4 regions of the Pseudomonas sp. ATCC 13867 genome follow, and region 3 is predicted to be linked to each of the others. Evidence: riboswitches for the same ligand, from Rfam matches in the RefSeq annotation. Region 3 holds a riboswitch; each other region holds the start of a gene.
The links. A riboswitch is a leader RNA that binds a small molecule or an ion and turns the genes downstream of it on or off. The one in region 3 is predicted to bind cobalamin.

Region 1 (5,815 bases), 2.4 Mb from region 3:
TCATCGAGCCGATCTGCGCGGTGAAGGCGCTGGCGGTACGGCCCGCCAGGAGGATGGCGGTGAGCAGCACGCCGAATTCGCGAAGGAAGGAGAAGCCCACCAGGTCGACGGTGTAGATCGCCGCGCCGAACTTCTGCAGCACCGTGGCGCCGAGGAAGGCCACCACCGCGCCGACCATGAAGGTCAGCAGGGCGACGATGGGCACGGCGTCCAGGCCGGTCTGTTCCATGTGCGCGGCCAGCGAGGTGATGCGCCAGCGGCGAGGCCGCAGCAGGCTGCGCATCAGCGTCTGCAGGGTCAGGCCGATGAAGCCGAGAACGCCGACCAGGTGATCCCAGAAGGTGACGGTGGCGATGCCGATGCGTTCGAGTATGTCGACCAGCGCGTTGCCCGGTGGCGGTGCCTTTTCATCGAGCCGGCACTGGGTGATGGCGCCGCCCACGGTGCGCAGCAGCGCCTGGCGCTCGGGCGGCAGGTTGCGGGCGATCTGCTCGAGCTGGCTCATCCGCGCGCCGCCGATGACTTCGGCGAGCAGCGCGGCGCCGGCGGTGTCGAGGGCGCCGAGTTCGCTGAAGTCGAGGGTGGCGATGTTCTGTCGCTGCTCAGCCAGCCCGCGCATCTGTTGCTGCAGGCTGGTGAAATGGGCGAGCGTCCAGTCGCCGCTGACGTGCAGCAGTGTCTGGGTGGCGGATGAGTCCAGCCGAAGCTGGCCGGCTTGAGCGGGCGCGATCATGCAGGGAGTCTAGCGAAGTTCTTCGATGGAGCCATTCGTCGGGTGGGCCTGGTTCTCGTAACGGGATATTTCTGGACTTTGTTAGCAAGCTAACTAAAATTCGCCCGGTCGGTTTCCTGCCGGTGGTCTTGCCATGCCTGCTCTGCCTCCTTCGTTGTCTGCATTCGCCCAGGCCATCTTACGCCCCCGGGTGGTCGATCTGCAGTTCGCCATCAAGGCGGTGCTGGCGGGCGGGATCGCTCTCTACCTGGCGTTCGTCTTCCAGTTGCAGCAGCCGCAATGGGCGCTGGTCACGGTGTTCGTGGTCAGCCAGCCGTTGAGCGGCATGGTGCTGGCCAAGAGCGTGTTCCGCCTGCTTGGCACGCTGACGGGGGCGGCCATGTCGGTGGCCCTGGTCGCCTGGCTGGGGCAGGCGCCCTTGCCGTTCCTGCTGGCGATGGCGCTATGGCTGGCGTTCTGCACCGCCGGGGCGTCGATGCTGCGCAATTTCTCGTCCTACGGCTTCGTGCTGGCCGGCTATACCGCCGCGATCGTTGCCCTGCCAGCCTCGGCCGCGCCGCTGATGGTCTTCGACCAGGCCGTGGCCCGCTGTTCGGAGATCGGCCTGGGCATTGCCTGTGCTTCCCTGGTCAGCGTGCTGCTGTGGCCGCGCAGCACGGAGCAGCAGTTGCTCGAGCAGGCGCGCAAGGTCTGGTCGTCGACGCTGAAGGCGGCGTCCGCGGAAATGCTGGGCACCGATGAACACGCGGCGCTGATCGCTACCCTGGGCAGCATTCTGGAGCTGGATGGGCGGCAGGAGCAGGCGTGGTTCGAAGGTCCGACGGGGCGTCGGCGAGTGCCTGCGTTGCGTGGGCTCAATGCCGCCCTGCTCGGCCTGCTGCGCGCCGCGCGCCGGGTTGCGCGGGAGGGACGGTTGCTCGACGCCGCCGTCGAGCTGGCCGTGCGCCCCTGGCGCGAGCAGGTGCGCAAGTGCCTGGAGAATGCGCAACAGCCCGACTTCACCGCCTGCCGGGAGCATCTGCTCGGTGCGCTGGAGAACGTCGTAGGTGCACAGGAGCGCGATTACCTGGAATCTCTGCTGGCGGTGCTGGATCGGGGCCGGCAATCCCGGCGCAGCCTGGAAGTACTGCTTTACGGTGAAGCGACACGCGAGGCGCCGGCGCTGATCGTCTGGCACCGGGACGTCGAGCGCGGGCTGCTGTTCGGCCTGCGCAGCGCCCTGGCATTTCTCTGCGTGGCGGGGTTCTGGGTGGTCAGTGCCTGGCCCAGCGGCCTGGGCGCGGTTTCCATCACCGGTGTGGTGCTGAGCCTGTTCGCCAGCCGTGACGAGCCAGCCGGCGCGGGCCTGAACTTCCTGCGCGGCATCCTCCTCTCGATTCCCGTGGCGGCGGTTGCCGTGCTGGTGATCCTGCCGCGATGCGAAGGATTCACGGCGCTCTACAGCGTACTCGGCATACCGCTGTTCATCGCGGCGCTGTGCACGACGCGGCCGGCCATCGCCGCAATGGCATCGGCCTTCTGCATCTTCTTCGTGAAGAACGTGGGGCCGAGCAACCAGATGGTCTACGACCTCGACCACTTCCTCAATTCGGCGTTGGCGACGGTGCTGGGCGTGGGGTTCGCGGTGCTGGTGTTCAACCTGGTGGAGCTGCGGCCGGGGCGCCGCCACTACCGGCGAGTGCTCGGCGCACTGCTGGCCGACCTGGCACGGCTGACTCGTGGCCCGCTGCCCAGGCTGGAGGCCTGGTTCGACGGGCGCAGCGCCGACCGCCTGCTGCGCCTGGTGCAATACCAGGACGGCCTGCCGCGGGAACGCCGCGCCCAATGGCGGGGAGGGCTGTTCGGCCTGGCGTTGGCGGACGAACTGCTGTTCCTGCGCGACAGCCTGGGCACGGCGCGGGGGCCGCTGCGGCGCGCGCGGGACTCTTATCTGGCGCGGTTGCGGCAGTTGCTGCTCGACGGCGGGCCGCGTAACGACCGGGAGCATGCGCTGGATGGAGTCGAGGAGGCGCTGTCGGCTGCGTTGCAGGGCAATCGCTGGCTGGAGGAAGGCCAGCGCCGCCGGGCACGGGCCGCCGTCGGCCAATTGCGCTCGATCTGGTTGCGCTGGTGCCGGGAGGCTGCGGCCGACGCACCGGTGCGCTTCGTCACCCTGGGAGCGACAGGCCGCCGCAATTGACCGTGGCTGGCGACAGCCACTAAGCTGCGCGCCTGCTTCAGGTGCCCCCGGTGCAAGTCGGGGGTGAAACAGGGAAGCCGGTGAAGTCCGACCTCGCGGTCCGACCAGTCCGGCGCTGCCCCCGCAACGGTAAGCGAGCATCGAACCGCATTCCGCCACTGTGCCATCGGCATGGGAAGGCGCGGTTTCAGGAGCCTGTCACGGCCCACTCGCAAGCCCGGAGACCGGCCTGCTGCATGTCATGGCATCGCGGTGGGCGCTGTCGAGCGTTCCGGCGGATCGACCGCCGGGGCGCTACCGTCCTCCGCCTGCCTTTTTCGGTCAGAGCCGCGCGGGTGAGAGCGGCGGAGTGAGTTCACGTGAAGCATTTCCTCTATTGGCCGACAGCCCTGGCGCTGGGCGGCTTCTCCTGCATCGGCCTGGCGGCGGACGAAGCGCCGCTGGTGCTCGACGATCAACTGGTGACCGCCACGCGCACCGAGCGCCGCGCCGAGCAGACGCTCGCTTCGGTCAGCGTGCTGGACCGCGCCGACATCGAGCGCAGCCAGGCGCAATCGGTGCCCGACCTGCTGCGGCGGCTGCCGGGGATTTCCCTGGCCAGCAACGGCGGCCCCGGCAAGGCCACCAGCCTCTACCTGCGCGGCAGCGAATCCGACCATGTGCTGGTGCTGATCGACGGCATCAAGGCCGGCTCGGTTTCGTCCGGCGGTGCGTCCTTGCAGGACTTGCCGGTGGCGCTGATCGAGCGCATCGAAGTGGTGCGCGGGCCGCGTTCCAGTCTGTACGGTTCCGAGGCCATCGGCGGGGTGATCCAGATCTTCACCCGACAGGCACTGGAGCCGGGCTTCAAGCCCTGGGTCTACGCCGGGGCGGGTAGCCAGAGCACCTACGAAGGCAGCGCCGGAGCCTCGGCCGGCAACGGTCGCGGCTGGTTCGCCCTCGGCGTATCGAGCCTGGATACCGCTGGCATCGACGCCAAGGCCAACGGTGCCAGCGGCCATGAGCCGGACCGCGACGGCTACCGCAACCTGTCCGGTTCGCTGCGTGCCGGCTACCGTTTCGACAACGGCCTGGAGCTGGACGGCAGCCTGCTGCAAACCGATTCGCACAACGACTTCGACACGGTGAACAGCCGCCGCACCCAGGGCTTCGATGCCTACAACGATGGCGTGCAGCGGGTGATCGGCGGCCGCGCGCGCTTCGCGCCGCTGGAGCCCTGGCGGGTGAGCCTGTCCGCCGGGCGCAGCGAGGACAAGTCCGATGCCTACCAGGACGGTGCCTTCTACTCGCGCTTCGACAGCCGTCGCGACACCGCGTCCTGGCAGAACGACCTGGACCTCGCGCCCGGCCACACCCTGACCCTGGGCTACGACTGGCAGCAGGATGAACTAAGCAGTTCCACCGACTATGCGTTGACCTCCCGCGACAACCGCGGCACCTTCGCCCAGTACCTGGGCAGCGCGGGGCGGCATGACTGGCAACTGAGCCTGCGCCACGACGACAACCAGCAGTTCGGCAGCCGCAACACCGGCAACCTCGCCTGGGGCTACGCGCTGACCGACGCCGTACGGGCCTTCGCCAGCTACGGTACGGCGTTCAAGGCGCCGACCTTCAACGAACTCTATTACCCTGGCTACGGCAACCCCGACCTGGATGCGGAAACCTCGCGCAGCGTCGAACTCGGCGTGGACGGTCGCCACGGCTGGGGCCACTGGGCGGTGAACCTGTACCGCACGGCGATCGACGACCTGATCGCCTACGACTCGGCATTGCGTGCGCCGGACAATATCGACCAGGCGCGCATCCGCGGTGTCGAACTGCAGCTGGGCAGCCAGTGGCGGGACTGGGTGTGGAACGCCAACGCCAGCCTGCTCGACCCGGAAAGCCGCGCCAGCGGCAACCGTGGCAACGACCTGCCGCGCCGCGCCCGGCAGTTGTTCAACCTGGACCTCGACCGGCGCCTCGACGCGCTGAGCCTGGGCGCCAGCCTGCACGCCGAAGGCCGCCGCTACGATGACCTGGCCAACCGCAATCGCCTGGGCGGCTTCGCTACCCTGGACCTGCGCGGCGAGTATCGACTGAACCCGGAGTGGCGTCTGCAGGCGCGCCTGAGCAACCTGTTCGACGCCGATTACCAGACCACCCTGGGCTATGAGCAGCCCGGCCGCGCCGTACTCTTCGGCGTGCGCTACCAGGCCCTTTGAGAGGAGAGAGACCGATGAGCGAATCCCCGGAAAAGGACGAACGCCACCGTTCGCGCATGCAGCGCAAGAAAACCGTGGTCGACGAGAAGATCGCCCAGGCCCAGGGCGAGCGTGGTGTGTTCCTGGTCCACAGCGGCAACGGCAAGGGCAAGAGCAGCTCGGCCTTCGGCATGGTCGCCCGCGCCTTGGGCCACGGCATGAAGGTGGGCGTGGTGCAGTTCATCAAGGGCGCCGCCACCACCGGCGAGGAGGCCTTCTTCCGGCGTTTCCCCGAAGAGGTCAGCTACCACGTGATGGGCGAGGGCTTCACCTGGGAGACCCAGGACCGCCAGCGCGACATCGCCAAGGCCCGCGAGGCCTGGGACGTCGCCCGCCAGTTGCTGGGCGATCCGCAGGTCGGCCTGGTGGTGCTGGACGAGGTGAACATCGCCCTCAAGCACGGTTACCTGGCGCTGGACAGCGTGCTCGCCGACATCGCCGCCCGTCCACCGATGCAGCATGTGGTCGCCACCGGGCGTGGCGTGCTGCCGGCGATGGTCGAGGCGGCCGACACCGTGACCGAGATGGGCCTGGTGAAGCATGCCTTCAAGGCCGGGATCAAGGCGCAGAAAGGGGTGGAGTTCTGATGGCTGCCGTCGTGCCGGAACGCACCTGATGTCCGACTCCCGTCAGTGCCCCGCACTCCTGATCGCCGCCCCG
Region 2 (5,815 bases), 120 kb from region 3:
CAGCGCGCAGGTGGCTTGCTCGCTGCGGCGCTTGCCCACCAGCAGGCGTGCCGGCGCACCACCTTGCGCCTCGGCCTGCAGCAATGCCGCCGCTTCGGCCACGCTCGCGCTGCCGGTGGCCGCGCGCACAGTTTCAGAAGGCTCGCCCAGGTTCCTCTCGCAGGCCGCCAATTGTTGCGGTGTGAACAGCGCCAGCGGCAAGTCGAGGGCAGCAGCCAGGGCGGTCAGCCCCTCTTCGTCGGCTTTCAGCGTGGCGCTGGCCAGGGCGGTGAGATGGGACTCGTCGAGCCCGGCCTCGGCCAGCGTATCCCGTAGCAAGGCATGCAGTTCATCGAGCGGGCAGCCCCGGCGGCAACCGAGGCCGGCAACCAGCGTCATCGGCATTCTCCTGGAAGTGACACCTGTAAATGAAAACCCCGCAGGCGGCTGGGCCGGCTGCGGGGTCGAGCATAGCGGCGAATCAGGCCGAGGGGGCGAAACGGCGGAACAACCAGGCGGCCACCAGACCCAGGGCCGCCCAGAACACCGCGTTGGTGACCAGCGAGGCGACGATGAACTCGTGAGCCAGGCTTTCCGGCGCGAGGCTGGAATGCACTTCCGGCTGCGGCGCGCCGATCACGTGCGGCACCACCAGCAACGCAAGGCCGACGATGCGCAGCGCCCAGTGGCGGCCGAACACCAGCAGCGCGAGACCGGCGGCGGTGGCGGCGGCAGTGCCGATCCACCAGGTCTGCCGCAGGCTCAGATCCGCGGCGGCGGTGCCGGGGACTTCCGGCGGCAGGCCGAGGGACGGCGCCAGGTTGAACACGGCAAAACCGGCCAGGCCCCAGAGCAGGCCTTCGGAGGTCTTGCCCGGCTCACGCAGGGTGAACAGGCCCGCGAGCATCAGCGCGAAACCCACCGCGACCACCAGATTGCCGCCGGTGGTGGAGAGGATGCGCTGCCAGCCATCTTCCGGCTCCCAGGCTTCCTCGTCATGGTGATGACCCGCAACTGCGCCGTCGGCGTGCTCATGGGCATGTTCTTCGACCAGTGCGGCGGCCGGCTCGGATTTCTCATAGGTTTCCGCCTTGAGGATCAGCGGGGATACCCACAGCAGCTGGACCACGGTCAGCACCAGCGCGGCGATCAGACCGGCGAATCCGGCGGTCTGGGCGATACGTTTGATCATTGCAGTTCTCCGGACGAAACGAGACCTCGAGCGCGGCGAACCAGCGATCGCGAGTGCCTCGAATACGCTGCGCTTACGCGCAGGCAGCGTGCGTCAGTGGCAGGGGAAGCCCGCACTATGGCGGGTATCGTGGGCAGCGTTGTGCACTGCTTCCAGATGAGAGAAACCGGCGAAATACACCAGCAGCGCACCGAGCAGGCTGGCGCCAACGGCCAGGCTGATGCGCTTGGAAAGGGGGATGGAAGTACTCGACGCCTGTTGCGTCAGGATGCTGCTGGACATGAACGTTCCCTCTGAAAAGAGTGAGAACGCAGAGGTTGAACGCATTCGAACGCGCCGGATCGGTCGCGCCACGGCCTGCGCCCGCCCACCGCGGGTTTGCCAAAATGTGAGGATTCCAGGCCGGTCTCCGGGCTTGCGACGCCAGCGAGAGACTCTCGCCGGATGGGCCAGCCTTCCCATGCCTTGGCACAGTGGCTACTGACGACCCTCGATGCGCTTACCGTTGCGGGGGCAGCGCCGGACTGGTCCTTGCGGACGCACCGGCTTCCCGTTTCACCTCGCGCGCGTCGGCGCGAGACACCTGAAACCGCGCTAGCTGACCACGGCAGTCCCGCAGCGTCAACTGCGCGTCGCCCGATCCCCGGCGATTGACCGCCCCGGCCACGCTGCGTAGCCTTCCTCCCTTCGAGGTTCTCCGGCACTGGCCGGAGCTAAGAGGGAACGTGGAAATCTTCGGATGCGCCACGGCTGCCCCCGCAACTGTGAACAGCCTGTTCTTTCACACGCCACTGCCGACTACGGCGGGAAGGCGAAAGGACGATCAAGGGCTGTGAGCCAGGAGACCTGCCTCGTGACTGGTTTTCGATCTGCTGCGCGTCGGCCATGCTGCGTTGGCGGATCGTCGTGGACTGCTCATTGACTACAGTCAACTCCGCGTCCCCGACGATCCTCCGCCTTGCCTGGCTCTAGCTCGCGAGATCCGGAACCGGTTCGTTATCAACAGACAACCGGGCGGGGTGATCCGGTGGCGACCTTCGTTGCGCGGCGAACCCGCGCGCGCGCCCTTCATCCGCCCTCCAATGTCCACTTGCGAGGCGCGCATGAAAACCCTGGCCAAACTCCCCGTCACCATCGTCACCGGCTTCCTCGGTGCCGGCAAAACCACCCTCCTGCGCCACATGCTCGACAATGCCGAGGGCCGCCGCATCGCGGTGATCGTCAACGAATTCGGCGAGCTGGGCATCGACGGCGAAATCCTCAAGCAGTGCTCCATCGGTTGCAGCGAAGAAGAGGCGGTCGGCCGCGTCTTCGAGCTGGCCAACGGCTGCCTGTGCTGCACCGTGCAGGAAGAGTTCTTCCCGGTGATGCGCGAACTGGTGGCGCGCCGTGGCGACCTCGACCAGATCCTCATCGAGACCTCGGGCCTGGCCCTGCCCAAGCCGCTGGTGCAGGCCTTCCAGTGGCCGGAAATCCGCAACGCCTGCACCGTGGACGCGGTGATCACCGTGGTCGACAGCCCGGCAGTGGCCGCCGGCACCTTCGCCGCCCACCCCGAGCAGGTGGACGAGCAGCGCAAGCAGGACCCGAACCTGGACCACGAATCGCCGCTGCACGAACTCTTCGAAGACCAGCTGGCCAGCGCCGACCTGGTGGTACTGAACAAGGCCGACCTGCTCGACGCCGAGGCGCTGGCCCGCGTGCGTGCCGAAGTCGCCGAGGAGTTGCCGCCGGCGGTGAAGATCGTCGAAGCCAACTCCGGCCAGCTGCCGCTCTCGGTGCTGCTGGGGCTGAACGCCGAAGCCGAGCTGCACATCGACAGCCGCCCGACTCATCACGTCCACTCCAATGAAGAGCACGAAGGCCATGAAGATCACCACCACGACGAGTTCGACTCCTTCCACGTCGACCTGCCGGAAGTGGAAGAGCGCGCCCTGCTCGATGTGCTGAACGCGCTGGTCGAGCGCCACGCCGTGCTGCGCATCAAGGGCTTCGTCGCCATCCCCGGCAAACCCATGCGCCTGCTGGTGCAGGGCGTCGGCAAACGCTTCGACAAGCACTTCGACCGCGCCTGGCGCAGCGACGAAACCCGCAGCACCCGCCTGGTCGTGATCGGCCAGGAACTGGACCAGGCCGCCATCAGCAACGAGCTGCGTACCGCCCTGGCGTAACACTGCTTTTCGTAGGAGCGAGCTTGCTCGCGAACGGCCTCGCAGCGGGGTCTGGTTCGCGAGCAAGAGCTAGGCGCCCCCTCGCTCCTACATGAAGCCCTACACCGAGCAAGCCTCATGCATCTGCTGCGCACCCAACCCGGCGGTTTCGTCCCCGACGACGGCATCGCCCACCTGGCCCAGACGCCCGCCGAGCTGGTGATCCTCTGCAGCGGCGATTCGCACCTGGCGCTGCTCGCCGAGGCCGCCCGCGAGCTGCCGGAGGGCTACCCGAGCCTGCGCCTGGCCAACCCCATGCAGTTGCAGAACCACGCCTCGGTGGACCTCTACGTCGACGAGGTACTGCAGCACGCCAGGGCCATCCTGATCTCGGTGCACGGCGGCGTCGGCTACTGGCGCTACGGCATGGAGCAACTGGCGGCGCTGGCCGAGCGCGGCGCCACGCTGATCGCCGTGCCCGGCGACGACAAGCCCGACCCCGAACTCGGCGCCCTGTGCAACGTCCCACCTGAGGATGCCGAACGCCTCTGGCAGTACCTGCGCCAGGGCGGCATGGACAACGCCCGGCAGTTCTTCGCCTGCCTGGCCAGCCGCCACCTGCAACGCGACTACGCCTGGAGCGAACCACGGACGCTGCCCCGAGTGGCGGTCTATCACCCGCAAGTCGGCAGCTGCGACCTCACCCGCTGGCAGGTCGACTGGAACCCTGAGTACCCGGTCGCCACGCTGCTGTTCTATCGCACCCACCTGCAAGCGGCGAACACCGGTTTCATCGACACCTTCTGCGAACGCCTGCAGGCCCAGAGCATCAACCCGTTGCCCATCGCCGTCGCCAGCCTCAAGGAAGCCGCTTGCCTCGATGCCGTGGAAAACCTGCTCGATAGCGCCGACGCCGAGCTGATCATCAACACCACCGGCTTCGCCCAGTCGAACCCGGAAGCGCCGCAGGACCGTCCCTTCCGCCGCGACGTGCCGGTGCTGCAAGCCATCTGCTCGCTGGACAACCTCGACCTCTGGCGCGCCAACCCGCAGGGCCTCGGTCCGCGCGACCTGGCCATGCACATCGCGCTGCCGGAACTGGACGGTCGCATCATCACCCGGCCGATCAGTTTCAAGGGCCTGGCCTGGCGCAGCGAGCGCAGCCAGAGCGACGTGGTCTGCTACCTGCCGCACCTGCCCGGCATGGACTTCGTCGCCGAGCTCGCGCGGCGCTGGATGCTGCTGGCGCGCAAGACCAACGCCGACAAGCGCGTGGCGCTGATCCTGGCGAATTACCCGACCCGCGACGGGCGCATCGGCAACGGTGTCGGCCTCGACACGCCGGCCGCCGCGCTGAACATCCTGCGCGCGCTGGAGGCTCAGGGTTATCCGGTCGCCGGCCTGCCCGATTCCGGCACAGCACTGATCCAGCAACTGCTCGGCGGCATCAGCAACGATCTGGACAGCCTCGACCTGCGCCCCTGCGCGCAGAGCCTGGCGCTGGACGACTACCTCGCCTGCTTCGCGCGCCTGCCTGAAGCCAACCAGCAAGCGGTGCGCGAGCGCTGGGGCGAGCCGCAGCAGGACCCGATGTTCCGCAGTGGCCGCCTGATGGTCGCAGGCCTGCGCTTCGGCCTAGCCTTTGTCGGCATCCAGCCGGCGCGCGGCTACCAGCTCGACGCGGCGGCGATCTATCACGACCCGTCGCTGGTGCCGCCCCACGGCTACCTCGCGTTCTATTTCTGGCTGCGCGAGGTGTTCGGCGCCGACGCGATAGTCCACGTCGGCAAGCACGGCAACCTCGAATGGCTGCCGGGCAAGGGCGTCGGTCTCTCCGAGGAATGCTGGCCGGACGCGATTCTCGGCGCGCTGCCGAACCTCTACCCGTTCATCGTCAACGACCCCGGCGAAGGCGCCCAGGCCAAGCGCCGCGCCCAGGCGGTGATCATCGACCACCTGATGCCGCCGCTGACCCGCGCGGAAAACTACGGCCCCCTGCGCGACCTCGAACGCCTGGCCGACGAGTACTACGACGCCTCCCTGCTCGACCCGCGCCGCGCCACCGAACTGCGCGGCGACATCCTCACGCTGGTGCGCGAAACCGCGCTGGACCGCGAGCTGGGCCTGCAGCTGAGCGACGATGCGGAAGGCTGGCTGCCGCAGCTGGATGCTTACCTCTGCGACCTCAAGGAATCGCAGATTCGCGATGGCCTGCATGTGTTCGGCGAATCGCCCGTGGGCGAGTTGCGCCGCGATACGTTGCTGTCACTGGTGCGCATCCCACGCGGTGATGGACGCGGCGGAAACGCCAGCTTGCTGCGCGCACTGGGCGAGGACCTGCAACTGGGTCGCGACCCGCTGGACGAAGCCTTCGCCGAACCCTGGGACGGTCCGCGCCCGGACGTGCTGCTCGCGGTGAGCGACGAACCCTGGCGCAGCAACGGCGACACCCGCGAGCGCCTGGAACTGTTCGCCCTGCGCCTGATCGACGGCT
Region 3 (5,815 bases):
GAGATTCCCCGCGCGCGCCCTGCCACGCCCCTGCTCGACCGCGCCAGCACGCCGGTCGAGCTGCGTCGCCTGGGCGAAGCGGAGCTGCTGACCCTCGCTGACGAACTGCGCCAGTACCTGCTGTACAGCGTCGGCCAGACTGGCGGGCACTTCGGCGCAGGCCTGGGCGTCATCGAACTGACGGTCGCCCTGCACTACGTCTTCGACACCCCGGACGACCGTCTGGTGTGGGACGTCGGCCACCAGGCCTACCCGCACAAGATCCTCACCGGTCGCCGCGAGCGCATGGGCAGCCTGCGCCAGAAGGACGGCCTGGCCGCCTTCCCGCGCCGCTCGGAGAGCGAGTACGACACCTTTGGCGTCGGTCACTCCAGCACCTCCATCAGCGCCGCGCTGGGGATGGCCATCGCCGCCCGCATGCAGGGCTCGGGCCGCAAGTCGGTGGCGGTGATCGGCGACGGCGCACTGACCGCCGGCATGGCCTTCGAGGCACTCAACCACGCGTCGGAGGTCAAGGCCGACATGCTGGTGATCCTCAACGACAACGACATGTCGATCTCCAACAATGTCGGCGGCCTGTCCAACTACCTGGCCAAGATTCTCTCCAGCCGCACCTACAGCAGCATGCGCGAAGGCAGCAAGAAGGTGCTCTCGCGCCTGCCCGGCGCCTGGGAGATCGCCCGCCGCACCGAGGAATACGCCAAGGGCATGCTGGTCCCCGGCACGCTCTTCGAGGAGCTGGGCTGGAACTACATCGGCCCCATCGACGGCCACGACCTGCCGACCCTGATCGCCACCCTGCGCAACATGCGTGACCTCAAGGGCCCGCAGTTCCTCCACGTGGTGACCAAGAAGGGCAAGGGCTTCGGCCCGGCCGAGATCGACCCGATCGGCTACCACGCCATCACCAAGCTCGAACCCGAAGGCGCTCCCGCCCATGCCGTGCCGAAGAAGGCCGGCGGGCCGAAGTACTCCAGCGTGTTCGGCCAGTGGCTGTGCGACATGGCCGCCCAGGACCCGCGCCTGGTCGGCATCACCCCGGCGATGAAGGAAGGCTCGGACCTGGTCGCCTTCGCCGACAAATTCCCGGACCGCTACTTCGATGTCGCCATCGCCGAGCAGCACGCCGTGACCCTCGCGGCCGGCATGGCCTGCGACGGCGCAAAGCCCGTGGTGGCGATCTACTCCACCTTCCTGCAGCGCGGCTACGACCAGCTGATCCACGACGTCGCGGTGCAGAACCTCGACGTGCTGTTCGCCATCGACCGCGCCGGTCTGGTGGGCGAAGACGGCCCGACCCACGCCGGCAGCTTCGACCTCTCCTACCTGCGCTGCATCCCCGGCATGCTGGTGATGACCCCCAGCGACGAGAACGAACTGCGCAAGCTGCTCACCACCGGCCATCACTTCGAAGGCCCGGCGGCGGTGCGCTACCCGCGCGGCACCGGCCCCAACGCTCCCATCGAGGCGGCGCTGGCACCGGTCGAGATCGGCAAGGGCGTGGTTCGCCGTGAAGGCAAGGCCGGCAAGGTCGCCTTCCTGGTGTTCGGCGTGCAACTGGCCGAAGCGCTGAAAGTGGCGGAGCAGTTCGATGCCACGGTCGCCGACATGCGCTTCGTCAAGCCGCTGGACGAGGAACTGGTGCGCCAGCTGGCCGCCAGCCACGAGCTGCTGGTGACCGTCGAGGAGAACTCGGTGATGGGCGGCGCCGGCGCCGCCGTCAGCGAATTCCTCGCCCACGAGAACCTGCAGCAGCCGATCCTGCACCTGGGTCTGCCGGACTACTACGTCGAGCACGCCAAGCCCGCGCAGATGCTCGCGGAGTGCGGGCTAGACGCCGCCGGCATCGAAGCCTCGGTGAAGGCGCGCCTGGAGGCCCTCGGCAAGCGCTGAGGCCGATCGGCGCATCCCTCCCCTGGAGTATTGCCAGTGACGGGCGCACCGACTAAGGTGCGCCCGTTTTCGTTCGAGGTAACGGGAAGCAGGTGAAAGACCTGCGCTGCCCCCGCAACGGTAACCGACGCGCCCCTTAAGGAGCGCAGCATCGCCATCCGCCACTGCTGAATGCGGGAAGGCGGCGATGTGACGTCGGCAGCCCGGAGACCGCCCTCGACGCGATCCGACAGGTGTTGCGGAGGGCATCACCGTCAAGTGCGGTGCCCCTGTCCGCCCTTGCCACGCCCTCCTCGAAAGTCATCCGACCGCTTTTGAGGACGCTCCATGAAACTGACCCGACTCGCCCTGGCCACCAGCCTGCTGCCCGGCATGGCCTTCGCTGCCAGCGATATCTACTCGCTCTCCGACCAGGTGATCACCTCCGCACGCCAGGCCCAGCCGCGCGCCGAAGCCACTTCGGCCAACAGCGTATTCACCCGTGCCGACATCGAGCGGCTACAAGTGCGCAGCGTTCCCGCCCTGCTCGCCCGCGTGCCCGGCGTGCAGATGGGCAGCTCGGGCGGCGTGGTCTCGTACTCCGTGCGCGGCACCAGCACTGCGCAGACCCTGGTACTGGTCGACGGCCAGCGCGTCGCTTCGGCCAGCAGCGGCATCGCCCGCCTGGACTACCTGAGCATCGACAGCATCGAGCGCGTCGAAGTGACCCGCGGCCCGCGTTCCGCGCTGTACGGCGCCGACGCCATCGGCGGGGTCATCCAGATCTTCACCCGTCGCGGCGAAGCCGGCCTGCACCCCGAAGTGCGCCTGGCTGCCGGCAGCCACGGCACCTTCGAACGCAGCCTGAGCCTGTCCGGCGGCGACGAGCAGACCCGCTACAACCTCGGCGGCAGCCTCGACGAGAGCCAGGGCTGGGATCGCACCAGCGACAACGTCGGCGCCGACAACGATCACGACGCCCAGCGCAACAAGGCCGTGCACCTGAACCTGGACCACCACTTCAGCGAAGACTGGAAGGCCGGCCTGAACCTCAACGACCAGCGCGGCAAGAACGAATACGACGACGCCTACAACTTCGAGCCCGGCCGCCCGCAGGACAAATTCCGCGTCAGCAGCTACAGCGCCTACCTCGACGGCCAGATCTCGAAGATGTGGAACAGCCGCCTGGAACTGGGCCGCAGCTTCGACCGCAACAAGGCCGTGGGCGCCGCCGACAGCTGGAACAACGGCACGCTGGAAACCACCCGCCACTCGGCGAGCTGGATCAACCGCCTGCAACTGGACGACGCCAACCAGCTGGCGCTGGGCACCGACTGGTACGAAGACAAGGTCGACGGCACCACTGCCTTCGCCGACGACCAGCGCAGCAACCGCGCCTTCTTCGCCCAGCACAGCTTCAAGGGCGACAGCTTCGGCACCGAGCTGGGTATCCGCCACGACAACAACCAGGCCTACGGCAGCCAGAACAGCTGGAACGCCGCCTTCAGCCTACCGGTGGGCGACAGCCAGACCTGGATCGCCAGTTACGGCGAAGGCTTCCGCGCGCCGACCTTCAGCGACCTCTACTACCCCGGCGCGAGCAACCCGGACCTCAAGGCCGAGACCTCGAAGACCTACGAGCTGCAATGGCGTGGGGGCATCGAAGGCACGCACTTGGAAGCCTCGCTGTACCGCACCGAGATCGACGACATGATCGCCTGGGACAGCACCAGCAATCAGCCGGAGAATATCAACAAGGCGCGCATCAATGGCTTCGAAGCCAGCATCGCCCGCGACGTGCTGGGCTGGCAGGCCGCGCTCGGCCTGAGCCTGATCGACCCGCGCGACCGCGACACCGGCCACACCCTGCCGTATCGCGCGCGCCGCACCCTGAGCCTGGACCTCGATCGCCAGTTCGGCGCCATCGGCCTCGGCGGCACCTGGCGTGCGGTCAGCCAGCGCTACGACGACGCGGCCAACACCCGCGAGCTGTCCGGCTACGGCGTGCTCGACCTGCGCACCAGCTGGCTGGCCAGCGACGAGATTCGCTTCGACCTGAAGCTGGATAACGCCCTGGACCGCGACTACACCCTGGGCGACTACCTGCGCCCGACCAGTCCAATGGACTTCATGGGCGAAGCCCGCCCCTACCGCGAACCGGGGCGCACCGCGCTGCTGGCGGTGACCTGGACGCCGGAGCTGTAAGGGAAGCGGCCTGACGGCCCCTCACCCTGCCCCTGGCTACGCACCCGCTCCGGAGGGAGAGGGACTGTCCTGGCAGGCTCAAGATTCGGCGCCCTCTCCCCTTGGGAGAGGGCTGGGGTGAGGCGCACCGGTATCGAACAGAGCCTCCGTAGGAGTGGATTCATCCGCGATGCTCCTGCGTGGCCGACACCAATCGCGGACGAAGTCCGCTCCTACGCCGGGCCTGTGGAATGGTGGGAAGTCGGTTCGCGAGCAAGCTCGCTCCTACAAAAAGCGGCCCGGTGTAGCTCCGATGTCTCAGCGCGTGCTGAACCCTGTAGGAGCGAGCTTGCTCGCGAACCCGCCCAGCAGCGGGCCTAGAGCACTCCCGCCATTCGCCCCAACTGCGCGCAATCCTGCGCATGCCAGTCGGTCAGCTCGGGCCAGGGGTTCTCCGGAAGGTTGACCAACGCACTGTGCGCACCCGCCGCGCGGGCGCAGTCGAGGTCGAAGCGGTAGTCGCCGACCATCAGCATCCGCTGCGGCGCCACGTCCCAGCGCGCGGCCAGGCGCAGCAGGCCGTCCGCGCTGGGCTTGGGATCGGCCTCGCCACGGCCGAGGATGTCGCCGCTGTGGAAACAATCGCCCACCCCAATGGCGGCCAGGGTGATCAGCGCCAGCTCATGGGCGTTGCGGGTGAGGATGCCCAGGCGGTAGCCGGCCCCGTGCAACGCGCGCACCAGCGCCACCGCACCGGGCGCCGCGGTGGAGGCCACCGCCAGTTCGCGCTCATGCTCCAGCAGCCAGGCGTGCTTGGCCGCCGCCTCGTCCTCCGGCAATGCCGCGAGGTGGGAGAGGATGTCGTGTTCCTGGGGAATGCCCAAGGCCCGCTTGATCGCCGGGAAGTCGTGCACCGCCAGGGTCAGGGTGCCGTCCATGTCGAACACCCAGTGGCGGATGTCGCCGAGTTTCACGACCAATCCTCGCGATGACGAATCAGGCCTTCCTGGGTGGTGGACGTGACCAGTTGGCCGTCGCGGTTGAAGATGCTGCCGCGCACGAAGCCGCGGCCATTGCCGGCCCAGGGGCTGTCCATCGCATAGAGCAGCCACTCGTCCGCGCGCAGGTCGCGGTGGAACCACACAGAATGGTCGATGGTGGCAACCTGCATGTCCTTCTGCCACACCGAATGCCCGTGAGGCAGTAGCGAGGTGGTGAGGAAGCCGAAATCCGAGGCGTAGGCGAGGATGTACTTGTGCAGCGCCGGGATGTCCGGCAGCTTGCCGTCGGCGCGCAGCCAGAGGTACTTGATCGGCTCGCCGACCTGCGCCTCGTAGGGGTCGTTCTGGGTGACCGGGCGGATCTCGATGGGTTTGGGATACAGCAGTTTGTCGCGGATCAGTTCGGGGAACTGCTCGGCGCTGCGCTGCTTGAGCTCGAGATCCGTGGGCAGGTTCTCCGGGCCAACCACGTCAGGCATCGGGATCTGGTGCTGGAAGCCCTCCTCGTCGGTCTGGAAGGAGGTGCTCAGGGCGAAGATCGGCTGGCCCTTCTGGATCGCGGTGACGCGCCGGGTGCTGAAGGTGCCGCCGTCGCGCACGCGGTCGACCTGGTAGACGACCGGCTTGCTGGCATCCCCCGGGCGCAGGAAGTAGCCGTGCATCGAGTGCACGTGGCGCTCCGGGTCTACGGTCTGGCTGGCCGCCGACAGCGCCTGGCCGAGCACCTGCCCGCCGTACAGCTGGCGGAACCCGAGGTC
Region 4 (5,815 bases), 710 kb from region 3:
CGCCGCTGCTGGGGCATGGCGACGCCGCGATCCTCAAGGTGCAGCACTGGCTGCAGGGCAATGGCGCGGTGGACGTCAGCCTCGCCGCCATGGCCGCCCAGGCAGGGCTGGAGGAGCGCACCTTCCTGCGCCGTTTCCGCTCCGCTACCGGACTCAAGCCTACCGAGTACTGCCAGCACCTGCGGGTGGGCAAGGCGCGCGAGCTGCTGGAGTTCACCAACGGTACGGTGGACCACATCGCCTACACCGTTGGCTACCTCGATCCAGGCTCGTTCCGCAGCACCTTCCGCAAGATCACCGGCATGGCGCCGAGCGACTACCGCAAGCGCTTCGGCGCCAAGCCGGGCGAGGTCGCGCTCAGGGACTGACCGATGGGGTGTCCGCCGCCTGCTGCAGCATCTGCGCGAGCAGCGGTGCATATTCCGCGTCGGTCATCGCCGGGTGCACCTGCAGGTGCATCAGGTCGGTCCACTGCAGCATCCAGCGTTGCACGTCGAGGGGGTTCTCGGCTTCCGCCAGGCCGAAGCCGAGCATGTGGCCCATAGCGTGCCAGCGACCGACCAGCTTCACGCCGGGCGGCGGCTGGCCGCCGGTCTTGAGGAAGCGCTGGATGATCCTGTCGCGGTTCTCGATGGGGATGGTCCAGTTCACCAGATAAAGCATGTCGCACCTCCGGCCCGGCTCCGGGCTTCGCTGGACGCGGACCCGAACCGGCGACGCCGCCAGAGCCGCGCCTGTGTATCCCAGGCGTGACAGTCTCCGGCTGGGAGCGGCGTTCTTCCGACAGGCATAGCAGCAGCCAGCGAAGCGGGAGCGGCCGCTGATCGGCGGTCGCCAGGGCAGGTGATCGACGGTCAGATCCAGCGATCATTCTCCGCCGTGCGTTCGCCGCCCTGGTCGCCGGTGTTCAGCACGCCGCGCGGTTCGATCAGCATCACCTGCACCTCGTGTTCGGCATAGGGCTTGTGCTCGACGCCGCGAGGCACCACGTAGAGTTCGCCGGCTCGCAGGGTCAGCGGGCCGTCGCGGAAGTCGATGCGCAGCTCGCCGTCGAGCACGATGAAGGTCTCGTCGGTGTCGGCGTGGCTGTGCCAGACGAAATCGCCGTGCAGCTTCACCACCTTGAACTGGTAGTCGTTCATCTCGGCGATCACTCGCGGCTGCCAGGTCTCAGTGATGCGGCCGAGCTTGTCCTGCAGGTTGATCGGTTGGCGTTGGGTCACGGTGGTTTTCTCCTTGGGATCGTTCTGTCCAAACTACTGCTGGTCCCTGGAGCGGTCTTGCAGGAACTTGCGCTTCGGTGTCGCTCCCCGTGTTGCGGTTGGTCGCCGGGCAGCGCTGAGCAGCGCAAAGCGGGCGACTATGCTCAGAACCTCGCGCCCTTTTTCGCCGGAGATCGCCATGCCCACGCCCGCTCCCATCGCCCGCCCCAGCGTCATTCCCTGCCTGCGCTACCGCGATGCGCCGCAGGCCATCGACTGGCTGTGCGCCACCTTCGGTTTCCAGCGGCAGCTGGTGGTCGCCGATGACCACGGCGGCATCGCCCACGCGCAGTTGGCGCTGGCCGATGGCAGTGGGCTGGTGATGCTCGGGTCGCTGCACGACAACGAGTACGGCCGGCTGATGCGCCAGCCCGACGAGATTGGCGGCTGCACCCAGAGCATCTATGTGGTGGTGAGGGATGCCGAGGCGCTGTATCGCGCGGTAGTGGACGGTGGCGCGCAGATCGTCATCGACATCAAGGACGAGGACTACGGCGGCCAGGGTTTCACCTGCCGTGATCCGGAAGGGCACATCTGGAGTTTCGGTACCTACGATCCCTGGCACTGATCCTGCGCTTTTGCGCCGCTCCCGCAACATCCTGTTCAACCCCCGTGCTTGACGCTTTCGTTCCCCGAATGTTCAGATTCGCCCCGTTTCAGGTGCCCCCCGCCGCCGTGCGTGGGGTGAAACGGGAAGCCGGTGCGTCGCCCTCGTGCGATCAGTCCGGCGCTGCCCCCGCAACGGTAAGCGAGCGGAGCATCCACAAGGCCACTGTGCTCAGGCATGGGAAGGCGGATGTTTCATGATCCTCGCAAGCCCGGAGACCGGCCTGGAACCTGTTTGGCAAACCCGCGGTGGGCGGGCGTGAGCCGGTTCCCGGGGCGCGCTCGTTCCGGGTGTCGCTGCGCCGCCTGCGAAATCCCGATTTCGAGGCGATCACCTTGCAACTTCCTATCTATCCGAACCGGCGTGCCCTGCGCTGGACTCCCGTTTTCTCCCTCTGCGTCCTCGGCCCGCACCTGTCGGCAGCGCCGCTGAACCTGGCCGACGAAGTCGTCAACGCGCCTTCGGTGGAGTCCACCACCGTGGCGGACATGGCCCGCTACGGCAGCAAGCTGGAGGTCATCGACCGCCAGCAGATCGAACGCGCCGGCCCCAGCGCCGACATCACCCGCGTGCTGCAGATGTACGTGCCCGGCCTGTTCGTCGCGCCGAAGAACGGCCCGTTCGACTACGGCACCTACTCGCTGCTCGGCGGACGCAACGACGACACGCTGATCCTGCTGGACGGTGTGCGCCTGAACAACCGCCTCTACGGCGGCATCTACCTCGACACCCTGCCGACCACCGCGGTGGAGCGCATCGAAGTGCTCAAGGGCGGCCAGGGCCTGCTGTTCGGCACCCAGGCGGTGTCCGGGGTGATCAACATCGTCACCCGCAGCGCGCGCAGTCGCGAGGCATCCGGCGAGGTGAACCTCGGCCTGGACACCTTCAAGGGGCGCAGCGGTGATGCCCGCGCCGAGAAGATCGTGCACAACGGCCTGGGCGACCTTGGCCTGATGGCCTACGTCAGCCACAACCGCTCCGACGGCTACCAGCCGTACCGCGACCAGGACATGACCAGTACGGTCAGCGACAAGCGTCGCTCGTACGACGTCAACGTGTTCGGCGCCAAGGCCATCCAGGCCATCGGCGACGCTTCGCGCCTGGAGCTGTTCTACCAGTACGCCGATGCCGAACTGGACTTCGCCCGGCCGACCTCCAACCACCACACCAGCAACAACCGCGTGCAGCAGATCGCCACGGCGACCTTCCAGCAGAGTGTCGGCGACGATTTCAGCTGGTTCGCCAAGACCCACCTCAACGATTGGGACACCCGCTACGACCGCGTCTACAACCTGCAGGGCGGCGCTACCCAGGTGCTCAATCACAACGACTACTGGGGCTTCACCGACTGGGGCGCGCAGCTCGAAGGCAAGGCACGCTTCGGCGGTGGCCACGAGCTGGTCTTCGGCAACGACAACCAGTGGTACAAGGGCCAGGACGATGTGCTGATCATCGACAACGACAAGGCCGAATCCCACGCGCTCTACGCCCAGCTGCGACCGAACATCGAGGCGCTGCCCGACTGGCACCCGAGCCTGGGCGTGCGCCGCGAGGAAATCTCGGGCGGTGAGGGCGCCACGGTGTGGATGCTGACCTCGCTCTACGACCTCACGCAGCAGCTCAAACTGCGCGGCCAGTTGGGCACCGCCTTCAAGTTGCCTACCGCCGAGCAACTGTTCGTCAACGAACCAGGCGACGAAGTCGGCAATCGCGACCTCAAGCCCGAGCGCAGCCGCAACGCCGAACTGGGCCTGGACTACACCGGCGAGCTGTTCGACCAGCCGTGGAGCGGCAGCGTCACCCTGTTCCGTCGCGAGATCACCGACCTCATCACCCTCGTCGGCGATCAATGGGTGAACGGCAATGGCGAGATCACCGTGCGTGGCGTGGAAGCCAACGGCCAGTGGCAGTTCGGCCGGCACTGGCAGCTCTCCGCCGACGCCACGCGCAATCTCGTGGACAGCCACGACGGCGTGACGGTGAACAACATCCCGCACTTCTTTGCCCGCCTGCGCCTGGGCTATGACGACAACCTCTGGGGGGCCGGTCTTGCCGCGCGCTACGTCGGCTCCATCGTCAGCGCCCAGGACGACGACTACGGTCACTACAGCGTGCTCGATGGCGATGCCTACCGATACCTCGACGGCGCCCGCGCGCATCGCCTGAGCCTGCTGCTGGAGAACCTGCTGGACCGCGACTACGCCACCGGCCGCAGCAGCAACGGCATCCGCCAGGTGGACAACCTCGGCCGGCCGCGCACCGCCGAGCTGCGCTACACCTTCAGCTTCTGATGAAGGCCATCCTGCTGGTCGGCCCGCTGGCCGGAGCCCAGGGCGAACGCCTACTGCGCGAGGTATCGGCGCGCCTCGCCGGCGTCGAATGCATCGACACCGGTGAGGGTTTCGATTCGCTCTGGGGGCGGGTGCGCGAGCTGTTGGCCGAGAGTATCGAACTGCTGCTGGTGGACCTCGAACCGACCGCCGACGGCGCCTATCTCGAGTGGCTGCGCGCGGAACTGGCTGCGCTGTGCGGGGAGCATCCGCAGGCGCCGTTGCCGAAGGTCACCGCTTCGGCGCTCGGTCGGCGCGGGCTGGATGTGGCGGCGGTGCTGACGGCGATTGACGATCCGGCGCAACAGCTGGACTGCCAGGGCGTCGGCGCGGTGCCGTCGCAGCCGGACTGGTCTGCGCCGCCGCCACACCGGTATCACCTGTTCCTCTGCACCGGGCCGCGCTGCGTGCGGCGCGGCGCGCTACCGTTGTGGAAGACCCTGCGCCGCGAGTTGATCCGCCTCGACCTCTACGAGAACGCCGAGGGCGCCCTGCTGACCCGCACCGGCTGCCAGTTCCCGTGTAATCGCGGGCCGCTGCTGACGGTGTATCCCGAACGTGTCTGGTATGGCCTGCGCAGTGACGAGCAGGTGTGCCGGGTGGTGGCGGAGCATCTGCGTGACGGCGTGCCGGTGGCGGAGCTGCGGGTGGATGAACTATGACGCACTCGCGCTTCGTAGGAGCGAGCTTGCTCGCGAACCGCTGGATGCAGGGAGTTGGGTTCGTCGTCCTCCTTCAACGGCTCCTCACCCTAACCCCTGCCCGGAGGGAGATGGGACCGTTCGGTACAGGGGAAGGCCGAGCTTTCAGCCGGCATAGGCTGCTAGAGGGTCGGGGTGAAGGGAGAATCCCGGTACGGACTTCCCAGGAGCGTAGGAGCGGACTTCGTCCGCGATGTTTCAGAGCTGGCGCTGTTCGCGAGCAAGCTCGCTCCTACAGGTCAAGCCTGGCGCTTGGTTTGGCGTTGATTCTGGGGTCGGTAACTGCTTCCGCGCAGGACTACCGCAACTGCGCCCGTACCTGGCAGATCGACCACCCGCCGCAACGCATCCTCGCCCTCAACCAGCACGCCGCCGACCTGCTGCTGGCGCTGGGCGCCGGGGAGCGGCTGATCGGCGTGGCCTACATCGATGACGATCTCGACCTGACCAAAGGAAGCTATCGCGGCGTGCCGCTGCTGTCGCGCCAGTATCCGTCGGCGGAAGCGGTCTACGCGCAGCGCCCGGACCTGGTGGTGGCCGGCTTCGCCTCGGCCTTTCGGCTGGGCAATCTGTCTCGCGAGGAACTGGCCGGCCACGGCGTCGCCAGCTACCTGCTGGATGCCGGTTGCGGAGTTTGGCAGGACGATCTGTTCGCTGGTGTCGAGACGGACCTGAAGACTCTGGGCGATCTGCTTGGCGAGCAGGAGCGGGCGCAGGATCTGATCCGCCGGCAGCGCGCCGAGCTGGCCGAAGCGCGCCGGCTTTCGACCGGCCGCCAACTGCTGGACGTCTTCTACCTCGATAGCGCCAGCAACGGCCTGGAGAGCCAGGGGCGGCGCGGCGTGGTCACTCAGTTGCTGCACGCTGCCGGCGCGCACAACCTGTTCGAGGATGTCGACCTGGGTGGCTTCACCG

Region 1: another riboswitch for cobalamin. It lies ahead of btuB (TonB-dependent vitamin B12 receptor); the one in region 3 lies ahead of H681_RS03715 (TonB-dependent receptor domain-containing protein).
Region 2: another riboswitch for cobalamin. It lies ahead of H681_RS03100 (CbtB domain-containing protein); the one in region 3 lies ahead of H681_RS03715 (TonB-dependent receptor domain-containing protein).
Region 4: another riboswitch for cobalamin. It lies ahead of H681_RS06895 (TonB-dependent receptor plug domain-containing protein); the one in region 3 lies ahead of H681_RS03715 (TonB-dependent receptor domain-containing protein).

The regions. Positions count from the first base shown of each region.
Region 1 covers NC_020829.1:4,048,815-4,054,629, reverse strand. The annotation lists gene H681_RS18100 (ABC transporter permease) at 1-733, opposite strand, end outside; gene H681_RS18095 (FUSC family protein) at 867-2,912, shown strand; cobalamin riboswitch at 2,935-3,159, shown strand; gene btuB (TonB-dependent vitamin B12 receptor) at 3,272-5,116, shown strand; gene cobO (cob(I)yrinic acid a,c-diamide adenosyltransferase) at 5,131-5,742, shown strand; gene H681_RS18080 (cobyrinate a,c-diamide synthase) at 5,771-5,815, shown strand, end outside.
Region 2 covers NC_020829.1:668,124-673,938, reverse strand. The annotation lists gene H681_RS03110 (cobalamin biosynthesis protein) at 1-378, opposite strand, end outside; gene H681_RS03105 (CbtA family protein) at 461-1,171, opposite strand; gene H681_RS03100 (CbtB domain-containing protein) at 1,265-1,453, opposite strand; cobalamin riboswitch at 1,555-1,773, opposite strand; cobalamin riboswitch at 1,845-2,039, shown strand; gene cobW (cobalamin biosynthesis protein CobW) at 2,275-3,342, shown strand; gene cobN (cobaltochelatase subunit CobN) at 3,460-5,815, shown strand, end outside.
Region 3 covers NC_020829.1:790,811-796,625, reverse strand. The annotation lists gene dxs (1-deoxy-D-xylulose-5-phosphate synthase) at 1-1,893, shown strand, start outside; cobalamin riboswitch at 1,922-2,126, shown strand; gene H681_RS03715 (TonB-dependent receptor domain-containing protein) at 2,221-4,077, shown strand; gene H681_RS03710 (HAD family hydrolase) at 4,434-5,030, opposite strand; gene tesB (acyl-CoA thioesterase II) at 5,027-5,815, opposite strand, start outside.
Region 4 covers NC_020829.1:1,504,722-1,510,536, forward strand. The annotation lists gene H681_RS06875 (GlxA family transcriptional regulator) at 1-368, shown strand, start outside; gene H681_RS06880 (DUF3303 domain-containing protein) at 358-663, opposite strand; gene H681_RS06885 (cupin domain-containing protein) at 855-1,223, opposite strand; gene H681_RS06890 (VOC family protein) at 1,402-1,830, shown strand; cobalamin riboswitch at 1,904-2,110, shown strand; gene H681_RS06895 (TonB-dependent receptor plug domain-containing protein) at 2,205-4,160, shown strand; gene H681_RS06900 ((2Fe-2S) ferredoxin domain-containing protein) at 4,160-4,861, shown strand; gene H681_RS06905 (ABC transporter substrate-binding protein) at 5,164-5,815, shown strand, end outside.